2 regions of the Colwellia sp. BRX8-5 genome follow, and region 1 is predicted to be linked to the other one. Evidence: predicted binding sites of a transcription regulator. Region 1 holds the regulator's gene; the other holds the start of a gene.
What was found. The regulator FNR, encoded in region 1, switches genes on or off when oxygen is low (the NO sensors DNR and NnrR bind a similar motif). The targets are predictions, from matches to a motif close to TTGATCTAGATCAA.
Positions count from the first base shown of each region.

Region 2: H4J62_RS03525 (adenosylcobalamin-dependent ribonucleoside-diphosphate reductase) is a predicted target of FNR. The motif match lies at 4,740-4,753, and genes of this name have one in related genera.

Region 1 is NZ_JACGVR010000005.1:182,697-188,875, reverse strand. It holds gene H4J62_RS05685 (heavy metal translocating P-type ATPase) at 1-1,114, shown strand, start outside; gene ccoS (cbb3-type cytochrome oxidase assembly protein CcoS) at 1,144-1,356, shown strand; gene H4J62_RS05675 (sulfite exporter TauE/SafE family protein) at 1,362-2,039, shown strand; gene fnr (fumarate/nitrate reduction transcriptional regulator Fnr) at 2,078-2,797, shown strand; gene uspE (universal stress protein UspE) at 2,947-3,873, shown strand; gene ttcA (tRNA 2-thiocytidine(32) synthetase TtcA) at 3,984-4,946, shown strand; gene H4J62_RS05655 (glucosaminidase domain-containing protein) at 5,056-5,922, opposite strand; gene H4J62_RS05650 (hypothetical protein) at 5,962-6,179, opposite strand, start outside.
Region 2 is NZ_JACGVR010000003.1:158,664-164,842, reverse strand. It holds gene petA (ubiquinol-cytochrome c reductase iron-sulfur subunit) at 1-154, opposite strand, end outside; gene rpsI (30S ribosomal protein S9) at 724-1,116, opposite strand; gene rplM (50S ribosomal protein L13) at 1,120-1,548, opposite strand; gene H4J62_RS03530 (NrdJb) at 1,804-2,472, opposite strand; gene H4J62_RS03525 (adenosylcobalamin-dependent ribonucleoside-diphosphate reductase) at 2,506-4,662, opposite strand; gene zapE (cell division protein ZapE) at 4,868-5,983, opposite strand; gene H4J62_RS03515 (YhcB family protein) at 6,160-6,179, shown strand, end outside.

The sequences.
Region 1 (6,179 bases):
TGTTGCGGTTATTTTACTAACCGCTATAGGCACTGCATTTTATTGGCAACAGCATTTACCTGAAGAAGCTTTTTGGATCACCTTATCGGTACTCGTTGCTACCTGCCCTTGCGCATTGTCACTGGCAACCCCCACAGCGTTAACCTGTGCGACCACACGCTTAAACCGTGAAGGTATCATGATCAAATCTGCACATGTTATGGAAACATTACCAAAATTAACCACTATTGCTTTTGATAAAACAGGTACCTTAACTTCTGGTGATTTTTCTATTAATGAAATAAAGCGCTTTAATAATGAAAAGCTTAACTATAGCAAGCAGCAGGTTTTAGCTATAGCAGCAGCGCTCGAGTCTTATTCTGAGCACCCTTTAGCCAAACCGTTTAAAGCATTTCGTGATTACTCCTACCATACTCAAGCCGTTGAAATTAAATCTGGTGCTGGTATTCAAGGGAAAGTGAACGGTCAATACTTTCAAATCGGTAAACCTAATTGGTTGCTTAGCGAATCAAGTATGTTGGCAGAATTTGCGACGGCTTCTTGCCTATTAGTAGCAGACAACCAATTAGTCGCTGCTTTTTACTTAAGTGATGAAATTCGCAATGATGCCCAAACGCTGTTAGATGACTTAAAGAAAAGTAATATTTATACCATCATGCTATCGGGTGATAACCCTGCTGGCTGTGAAAAAGTTCAGGCATTGCTACATTTAGACGAGATACATAGTACTTTGACTGCGGCTAATAAGATGGCGATAATAAAAAATCAGCCTAAAAACTCAACCGTTGCTATGGTCGGCGATGGTGTCAATGATACGCCAGTATTCGGCGCAGCCCATGTCTCGATTGCTATGGGGAGTGGCACCGATATAGCTAAAAGTGGTGCCGATGTTATCTTACTCAATAATCGTTTAAAGTCGATAACAACATTAAGACAGGTCGCCAATAAAACTCGTCGCATTATTTGGCAAAATTATTTTTGGGCATTCGGTTATAATGCTATCGTATTGCCCCTTGCCGTCTCAGGCTACATTACTCCCTATATGGCGGTTATAGGTATGTCTGCAAGTTCGATATTGGTTATCACTAACTCGTTACGTTTATTAAAAAAGTAAACGCAAACTTATAATAGAGCATAAAGACCATGAGCATTATTTATATTTTGATCCCCATAGCGATAATCCTAACCTCTATCGCCATTTATTTATTTTTTTGGGCAGTAAAAACTGAACAATTTGATGATTTAGAGAAACAAGGTATGAGTATCTTGTTTGATGAAGATGAAAACACTACCACCAAAAAGTCCACTGAAACCCATAGCGAAAATACAGCTAAAAATGATACGGGTAGTAAATAACAGCCATGTTGAGTATAGATTATTTATCGGCATTCATCATCGGCTTGTTAGGTTCGGGACATTGTATCGGTATGTGCGGTGGTATAACAACGATGTTAACATCTGCTATATCACCGCAACAAAAAGGCAGCGATAAATTTAAGCTGGTCGGTGCATATAATGTTGGCCGAATTTTTTCTTATAGCTTAATTGGGGCAATCGTTGGATTTAGTAGTTCTATTGCAATAAAGAATATTGGCGTTCCATTAGGTTTTTTACGGTTATTTGCAGCGGTATTTTTAATTTTATTAGGCTTGTATTTAGGCCAATGGTTAATGTGGCTATCAAAAGTTGAAAAAATGGGTAAGTTCCTTTGGCGCTATCTATCCCCGTTAAGTAAAAGGTTTATTCCCATTAATAATGCTAAACAAGCGCTAGCATTAGGAGCAGTCTGGGGATGGTTACCTTGTGGTTTAGTCTACTCAACATTAACTTGGTCCTTAGCCAGTGGAAGTGCTCTCAGTGGCGCCCTAATTATGACCAGTTTTGGTTTAGGTACTTTACCAGCCTTGTTAAGTCTTTCACTTGGCTCTTTTGGTATAAAGTCGTTGGTAACAAACACGAAATTCAAGAAAATAATGGCGCTAATGATAATTTCATACGGAATATACAGTTTAATGTTTGCATATAAGCAATTGTTTTAATATGATCGATAAATTAGGGATAACTCATTTAGGTTAATATGTATAAAAAGCCATGTTCTACATCTCAACATATTCATTGTCAAAACTGTAGTATCAGCGAGCTGTGTTTACCTTTCTCTTTAAATGATAAAGAACTCGATACACTAGACAGCATTATTGACCGTAAACGCCCTATTCATAAAGGCGAACAAATTTTCCAAGATGGCGACAAAATGCAAGCTTTATACGCTATTCGCTCTGGAACATTCAAAACATTTACGGTTAATGAACAAGGTGAAGAACAAATTACCGGTTTTCATTTAGCGGGTGATTTATTAGGTTTTGATGCTATTGCTGAGTCAGAGCATCCTAGTTTTGCAAAAGCCTTAGAAACATCTATGGTCTGTGAGATACCTTACAATACTTTAGATTCATTATCGAATACGATGCCTAAGTTGAAAAAACAAATTCTTCGCATGATGAGTTCCGAAATCCGCTCAGATCAAGAAATGTTAACGCTACTTAACCGCAAAAATGCTGAACAACGCTTAGCAACTTTTATTTCAACCTTAGCCAGTCGCTATCATGCACGGGGTATGTCACTAACAGATTTTCGCCTAACGATGACGCGAAGTGACATAGGTAATTATATTGGTTTAACGGTTGAAACCATCAGTAGATTATTAAATCGTTTTCAAAAAAATGAATTAATCACAGTTGATGGAAAACTCATCACAATACTTAATATGGATAAACTTAACGAGTGTGCTTCACTGTAGTTTATCGCTTTTTTAAATAATTATAGATAAATGCTTAACATTAAAGATGTTAAGCATTTTTTTTATTGAAATATTATGATTTAAAGCAAATAATATCTATTAATTATGGTCTATTATTAATATTATTTAATAACTAGGGAGTAAATATTATGGATAAGTATAAAAAAATATTAGCCGTTATTGATCCAACCACTGAAAATCAAAAAGCGTTGAAACGTGCGATTGAATTAGCACGACATAGTGGCGGACAGATCACTGCATTTTTAACCATTTATGATTTATCTTATGAAATGACCACCATGCTTTCTGGCGACGAGCGAGAAGCAATGCGTCAATCGGTTATTAATGATCGTAAACTATGGTTAGACGAAAAGATTTCAGAAACTGATCACCAAGACATAACCATAGATACCTGTATTATTTGGCATAATCGCCCATTTGAAAAGATCATAAAAAAAGTACTGGCTGAAAACTTCGATATTGTCATCAAAGGCACCCATCAACATGACAAGCTAAAGTCGGTTATTTTTACGCCAACAGATTGGCATATATTAAGGAAATGTCCCTGCCCAGTATTACTGGTTAAAGACCATAGCTGGCCAAGCAATGGTAATTTACTTACCGCACTCAATATCGGTAGCGATGATGATGAGCACAAAGCGCTTAATAATAAGTTAACCCAAGAATCAATAGTGTTTTCTTCACTGATTAAAGCCAATGTTCATTTGGTGAATTCTTATCCAGGTACGCCAGTAAATATTGCCATTGAAATTCCAGAGTTTAACGCCTCTGAATATAACGACACTATGTTTAATCATCACAAAAGTGCGATGAAAGACCATGCTAATAGCTTTAATATTCCGCTTAAAAATACCCATGTTAAAGAAGGTTTACCTGAAGATGTTATTCAAAGTATTTCTAAGCACGTTGATGCTGAATTAGTTGTGTTAGGTACTATTGGTCGAACGGGGATTTCAGCGGCACTTATTGGTAATACTGCAGAGCATGTCATTGACCGCCTTAACTGTGATGTCTTAGCGATAAAACCTGATGGTTACCTCTCGCCATTAGCTTAATATTGAAATATGTAAATATCCATTAAAAAGCCGAGGATTTCCTTGGCTTTTTGCTATACTACGCGCGGTAAAATTCATACTTTTTATTTCAAATATCTCTAGGAAACACTATGAGCGCTCAATCAGCGACACCAATAACATCTTTAACACCCAGCCAAAAAATACAGCTGAGTAAACTTGAGAAGCGCTTAAGACGACATGTTGGCCAAGCTATCGCGCAATATAATATGATAGAAGATGGCGATAAAATAATGGTGTGCTTATCGGGTGGCAAAGACAGTTACGCCCTACTGGCTATTTTAATGTTGTTAAAAGAATCAGCGCCCATTCATTTTGATATCGTTGCCGTTAATCTTGATCAAAAACAACCCGGTTTTCCTGAGCATATCCTTCCCGAATACTTAGAAGCTTTAGGTGTTGAATATAAAATTGCGCAAGAAGATACCTACTCTATTGTTAAAGATAAAATACCTGAGGGGAAGACCACCTGCAGTTTATGCTCTCGTTTACGCAGAGCTATTTTATACAAGGTCGCGGCAGAAATAGGCGCAACTAAAATTGCACTAGGCCATCATCGTGATGACATGGTTGAAACACTGATGCTAAATATGTTTTATGGCGGTAAATTAAAATCAATGCCAGCAAAATTGGTCTCTGATAATGGTGAGCATGTCGTCATTAGACCGTTAGCTTTTTGTAAAGAAGCAGAACTCATCCAATATGCACAACTAAAAGCGTTCCCAATTATTCCTTGTAATTTATGTGGCTCTCAACCTAATTTACAACGTCAAAACATTAAGAAAATGTTACAGGACTGGAATGTTAATCATCCAGGACGAATTGAATCTATGTTTACTGCCATTCGCAATGTGGTTCCATCACATTTGTGTGACAGTGAACTTTTTGATTTTAAAGGGATTAACGCTGATTCAGGCATTATCAATGGTGGCGATATCGCTTTTGATGATGAACCTATTATTGCCGCTCAATTAACAAACAACGTCAATATTGAAGACAATTCAAAAGCCAAACTTTCATTAAGTAACAGTTTGAATATTATAGAAATAAAGTAGAATCTACCTTAATTAATACCAAGTATCTAAGCGCGATAACAACACCAGTTAAAAGAATGAATGTTATCGCTCGCCATCATTATCTGACGCGTAATACAATAAGCCGAGCCTAAATAACCTTAGGTTTTGGCTTCGACAATATTTTATCAAAATACACTTTATTATGGCGGATCATTTCTGTTATTTCTAAGACATAATCAGTGCCTCTAATAGAATAACGCAGTAATCCTGTTGCTAAGATTTGTGGCGATAGTGGTTGTTCTTGAGCGCGTAACTGCCCTCTAATTGAACGAAAAACACCATAAGCATGATTTGTATTAATATTGTGTAAATAACGCTGTACCGCATGCTCTAAACTATTAAATGCCGCTACTTCATGTTTAGCACCGTCATCTCTTCCTCTTGGCACCATGCCACAACCCTTTTTATAGCACCACATACCAAAAAAGTTTAAACCAACTCGAGCAAAACGAGAAGTGCCCCAAGCTGATTCATTGGCTGCCTGCACTAATACTAGTTCAACAGGCACAATATCAATACGCAACAATAATTCATTAAGTTGCTGTAGCGGCGAGTGTTTTTGATTAACTTTATATTTCTTAATTAATCGCTCAAGCAAAGCTTGTTGATCTGCTAAAAGATTTTCCTCGAGGAAAAGTGTTTCTATCATCAAGGAGACTTCTGCCCTTAACATAAGAATATTGCTATTCTCTTGCGCTATTGCTGGATAAATATAACGGAAAAACTGACGTTTTTTCGTTTTAACATCGCTTATAGAAGCAAAGTTTGGGATCTTAACGTTATGAAGCGGTTGCTCAACCACTTTTACTTTCGCCTTGACCACAGGAACGATAACAACGTTTGTTACTTCCGGCGTGGGAAGTTCAAAAGTTGGCGCTAAAAAAGTGAAGGGCGCAATAAGCGCAAGAAAAAATACACTTATTAACACAGTTCTCATCAAATATTGAATGATCATAGTAGCCTTTTTGTTAACAATAAGGTTTTGCACAGAGCTTTACGCTGAAAATGTATCACTCGTTTGCTGAGCGGGTACATCCGTCGCTTGTAACTGCATGCCAAAAATTTCTCGATATAAAATGCCTTTAACATTATAAAATAGCGGCGCTATAAATGTTAATGCGACTAAGAAAAGCATAACACCAATCACTGAAAATTGTGTTTTAGCAAGAATGGCTAAGGGGATTAAAGATAAAAATAAAGTTAAAAAGAGTA
Region 2 (6,179 bases), on a different contig from region 1:
CTTCAACCGGAGCACCTGCAGCTTTCGCTCTAGCACTAGGGTTCCAAGAACCAATGAAAGGCACAGCCAAACCGACAACACCAACACCACCTACTACCGAAGTAGCAGCAGTTAAAAAGCGTCGACGGCCGTTATTCACGGGCGCATTGCTCATTCAAAATCTCCAAATAACATTGTTTCAAACAAATTCGAATTATTATTCTCACAGCTACAGTGAGTTGCGAGAGGAAATACTTTCCAATTGTTTGCCCAAACTTGCGACAAAAAATTTTTCTGATAATAAAGAAATAAGCACTTTTTTACAAGTAAAAATAAGCGAAACATCAGTTATATATCTTTATTTCACTGACTTTGTCACTTTAGACACACAGCTAAATACGAAAGATTATTATTCAAAAAAAGCGCAGAAAAGAATAGTTTCTCTTTCGCTATCCGATAAATTATTTTAATGCTTATATAGTTGAGTGTAATTGCTAACCATCGAAAAAGTGCTCAGTAAACAGCTCAATAATACGACTATTTTCCCGCATATTATTTTTATTACTGATCCTTTAAAGTTTACCATTTTATTGGAACTCGCACTGTATTATTTATTATCGCCTAAGGTCACTTTTATAATAAACAGCCCACGAAGTTACCTTACTGCGGATGCTGATTTTTCTAAATGACAGATATAAAAAAACCGACATAAAGTCGGTTTTTTGAAAACGTATAAGGTAAATATTAACGTTTTGAAAATTGTGGCTTTTTACGAGCCTTGTGTAAACCAACTTTCTTACGTTCAACTTTACGAGCATCACGAGTTACGAAACCAGCTACACGTAGAGAACCACGTAAAGTTTCATCGAACTCCATTAATGCACGAGTAATACCGTGACGAATTGCGCCAGCTTGACCAGAAATACCACCACCAACAACAGTGATGTTAAAGTCAAACTTTTCTAACATTTCAACTAATTCTAATGGTTGACGAACAACCATACGAGCCGTTTCACGACCAAAGTATACAGAAATGTCACGCTTGTTAATTGTAATTGCACCGTTACCAGCTTTCATGAACACACGAGCAGTTGAGCTCTTGCGACGACCAGTACCGTAATATTGATTATCAGCCATTGCTTAAAGCTCCAAAAGTTGTGGTTGTTGTGCAGTATGCTTATGTTCAGTGCCCGCGTAAACTTTAAGCTTACGGAACATTTCACGACCTAAAGGACCTTTAGGTAACATACCTTTAACTGCGAATTCTAAAACACGCTCTGGAGCTTTTTCAATTAGTTTTTCAAAACTAATTTGCTTAAGACCGCCTGGGAATTCTGTATGCGAGTAGTAAATTTTACCCTTCGCTTTATTACCAGTTACTTTCACTTTCTCAGCGTTAATAACAACGATGTAATCGCCAGTATCTACGTGAGGAGTATATTCTGCTTTATGCTTGCCGCGTAAACGGGTTGCAATTTCAGTAGCGATACGTCCTAAAGTCTTATCTTCGGCGTCCACTAAGAACCATTCGCGTTGTACGCTTTCTGGTTTTGCTACAAAAGTTTTCATTAAAAAACCCAATATTTATTATGTTACTTTAAATGATGAATGCTAAGAATTAGCATCACCGGTTAAAAAGACCACGCTCTACCCCTTCGAGTATCGAGTCCATCGCCACTACTTTTCACAAAAGTCAAAAACAGTAGGCATTTGTAACGCAGGGAGCGCGGATTATACAGAAGTTATCTACTAAGATCACCTATAAATCACAATCAATTGCACTTTTTTTAAACTTTTATCACGAATACAATCGCTAGCTAGTAACTAACCACATTTTGAATCGCCGCAATTTAAGCAAGTAGCGCAATTGTCTAATGAGATTACCGACTTTTGATAACATTTTACACATTGGCTTGCTGTGGTTGGAAAAGCTAATAGCTCACTTCCCTCTTTAGCTTTTATTGTTTGGCGCTTTTCCTCAATGTAGGCTTGTTGGTGGTTATCTCTTTCACTTTTTGGCAACATATCTAATGCCTTTAAATGTGTTTCAATAACATGGCCAATATCAGCGACCACCGATGGCATAAATATACCTGTGCCTCTTTGGTAATAGCCACCTTTGGGGTCAAATACTGCTTTTAGCTCTTCGACTAAAAAGGTGCAGTCACCTCCCTTGCGAAATACGGCTGAAATAACCCGTGTTAGCGCCACTACCCAAGAATAAAACTCCATATTTTTTGAATTGACAAAAATTTCGAAAGGACGGCGAGTTTCTTGGTCACTTTCTTGATTGAGCAAAATATCATTAATAGTAATATAAAGAGCATGGTCTGATACTGGCGGTTTTATTTTATAAGTAGAACCAATTAACATTTCAGGACGTTTTGTACTTTCGGTGAGTTTATCCGCGATGCCTTTTATTTTTTCTTTAACAGGCAGCTGATCAGCAACTAACACCTTAACCGCAGTGATCGCTTGATTAATTTCTCTCATTATTAGTTTCCTCGTTATTTTTTGCCAGGGCTTTTAGAGCTTACCGTAGTAACCTTCTTTTAAAGCGTCATGAAGATTTGCAGCCGTATGCGTTTCGCCGTCGTAAACCACCTCTTCATTACCTTTCGCTAAAATCTCAGTGCCATCGGCTAAGGTAAACTGATACGTTACATTAGCGAGTTCTTCGTCTTTTACTAATACGCCTTGATGGACTTCTGGGTTAAAACGAAAAGTCGTACAGCCTTTCAAGCCCTGGTCGTATGCATACAAATAGATATCTTTGAAGTTTTCATAATCGATATCAGTTGGAACATTAATTGTTTTTGAAATAGACGAGTCTATCCAGTATTGTGCTGCAGACTGAATATCAACATGTTCTTTAGGAGCGATGGCATCAGCAGATACAAAATAGTTAGGCAGCTTTTTATTGTCATCTTCGCTATATGCCAAAGCATCTTTATTGATAAAATGACGATATGCCAGCAGTTCATAACTTGAAACAGCGACGGATTCTTTTGATTTCTTACCTTGACGAATAATATTGCGGTGATATTCATGTGCAAAGCTTGGTTCAATACCATTAGATACATTATTACCTAGACTGAGCGCTAAAGTGCCTGTGGGTGCTATTGAAGAATGATGTGTAAAACGGGCGCCAACCTCAGCTAACGCTTCGACAAGTTCAGGATTTTCTTCAGCGATACGCTGCATATAACGACTGTATTTTGCGTGCAGAACTGAACCTTTTATTTTATCCGCCACTTTTATGCCGTCTTTTATCATTTCGGGGCGTTTTACTAGCATTTGCTGAGTTACCACGAACGTTTGTGCAAGTATCGGCGCAGGACCTTTTTCTTTTGCTAAATTTAACGCTTCTTGCCACCCCGTTATCGCTAAAACTTTTGATACTTTGTTTGTAAAAGCCAAGGCTTCAGGACTATTATAAGGTATTTTTAATAATGTCAGAGCTGAGCCTAATCCTAAGTACCCCATACCATGACGGCGCTTACTTTGAATTTCTTGCTGTTGTTCAAGCAGTGGTAAGCCATTAATTTCTACTACGTTGTCGAGCATGCGGGTAAAAACTTTAATAACTTCGCGGTATTTATCCCAATTAAATTTCGCACTAGAAGTGAAAGGTTGCTCAACAAATTTAACTAAATTTACTGAACCCAGCAGACAAGCACCGTTGGGCGGTAATATTTGTTCGCCGCAGGGATTACTTGCACGTAGTTTTTCACAAAACCAGTTGTTATTCATTTCGTTAGCATGGTCAATGAGTAAAAAACCTGGTTCAGCATAGTTAAATGTATTGCTCATTATCATATCCCACAGCCTAACAGCTGGTATCGAGCTATAAATTTTACAGGCGATTTTACCTTCATGATTCAATACATAATTATGTTTTTTAATATAAGCGTTATCAAAATAATTCTCTTTGAAGAGTATTTTATCCCGATCGGTGATAGCGATATCATCGGCAAGTAACTCTTGGTGAGAAATAGGAAAATTGAGTAACCAGTCTTGTTGATTTTTTACAGCAGCAATAAATTCATCACTGATCAGTAGTGATAAATTAAATTGCCGTAACCGACCATCCTCGCGCTTCGCTAAAATAAAACGTTTAACATCAGGGTGAGAGATATCAAAAACCCCCATTTGCGCACCACGCCGCCCGCCGGCAGAACTAATGGTAAAACACATTTTATCAAAGATATCCATGAACGACAGTGGACCTGAAGTTGTGGCACCGGCGCCAGCAACAAAGGCACCACTGGGTCTTAAAGTTGAGAATTCATAACCAATACCACACCCCGCCTTTAACGTTAGGCCTGCTTGGTGCACCGCAGTTAATATACCCGTCATTGAATCGTCGATAGTGCCTGAAACCGTACAGTTTATTGTTGATGTGGCGGGCTTAAATTTTTCGGCACCTGCATTTGATATTATTCGTCCCGCAGGATAGGCGCCACACTCCATCGCCCAAACAAATTTCTCGTACCACTTTTTCTTATCTTTATTTTCTATATCCGCGAGCGCTAAGGCTACTCGATGAAATGTTTCTGAAATAGTATTCTCTTGCGGGTGGCCATGTTTGTCTTTTAAGCGGTATTTTTTATCCCAAATATCAACTGAAGCGGCTTGTAATTTAATACTTGTCGCTAAGCCTGGTGAAAAAGCGTTTGTCATCAGCATTCCTTTATCATTTTATTTTTGGTATATATTACCTATAAAAATAAATGACAAAAGCCAAAGCACTACATATTGCGATCAAGATCAATAAACAACACGACATATAGATATTTGGCGTAATAACGCTAAAATTGGCATAAAAAAATGCCGATCGTTAAATCGGCATTTTTATAATAATCTTTAAGTAAGTTTTACTATCTCACTAAGGTAAGTGCTTACTTGCTAAATAATCATGTGACTGCATTTCTTGTAAACGACTTAAACAACGTTTGAACTCAAATTCCAAACCACCATGGCTGTATAAATTTTCCATTTCGACTTCAGCAGAAATAATTAATTTTACATTACGTTCATAAAATTCATCAACCAAGGCAATAAATCGACGGGCCGCATCTTCACGATCGACACTCATTTGTTTAACATTTGCTAATAATACCGTGTGATACAAACGACTTATCTCCATATAGTCAGTTTGACTACGTGCAGATTCACACAACACCGAAAAGTCAAAGTGCACAATACCGTCTGACTCTTCAATCGCCGATAATGAGCGATTATTTATTTTAACGTCAACATCTTTCTTACCTGGTTTGACCGACAATTGAATAAAATATTGCGCCAGGTTTTCACTTGCCTCTGCATCAAGTGGAGCATGGTAAATCTCGGCTTGCTCTAGGGTTCGCAAACGGTAATCAATACCGCTATCGACATTTACCACATCACAATGTTTATTGATGAGTTTAATGGCTGGTAAAAAACGTTCGCGTTGCAAACCATTTCGGTACAGACCGTCAGGTATAATATTTGACGTTGCCACTAAAGTAACATTATGTGCAAATAATTCTTCAAACAAAGCGCCAAGGATCATTGCATCGGTAATGTCGGAAACAAAAAATTCATCAAAACAAATAATGCAGGTTTCATCAGCAAAACGTTTGGCAATTATTTTCAATGGGTCAGCTTGCCCGGTTAATGTTTTTAATTCTTGATGAACACGGTGCATAAAGCGATGAAAGTGAACACGCATTTTATTTTCAAAAGGCAAACAATCATAAAATGTATCAACTAAATAAGTTTTCCCTCGACCAACGCCACCCCAAAAATAAAGTCCTTGTATGGTTTTGGTTTCAGATGAGGCAACAATGCGCTTCCAGCGATTAAGCACCTTCTTAAATCCTTCAACGGGTAAGGGTTTATTTTGAAGATCTTCATAGAGACGCTGTAAGTTTTTTACCGCATTTTCCTGCGCATCGTCATGTAAAAAATCATCACGAGTTAAATCTTCATTATACTTATCTAGAGGTGAAAGCTTGATCATTTATTGGCCACTTATATTTTGTTTCACAAAGTCTTTACAGGACTAATGAAATATTTTCTTGAAATTAACAAATTCGCAATCATATTCATTAGGTAAGCGCGAACAGAAGCGCTATTATACAAAATAAGTTCCCATATTTTTACTAATTTTATTGAATATAACGAGGGTTTGACACTATGGATATAGTTTTAGCAAT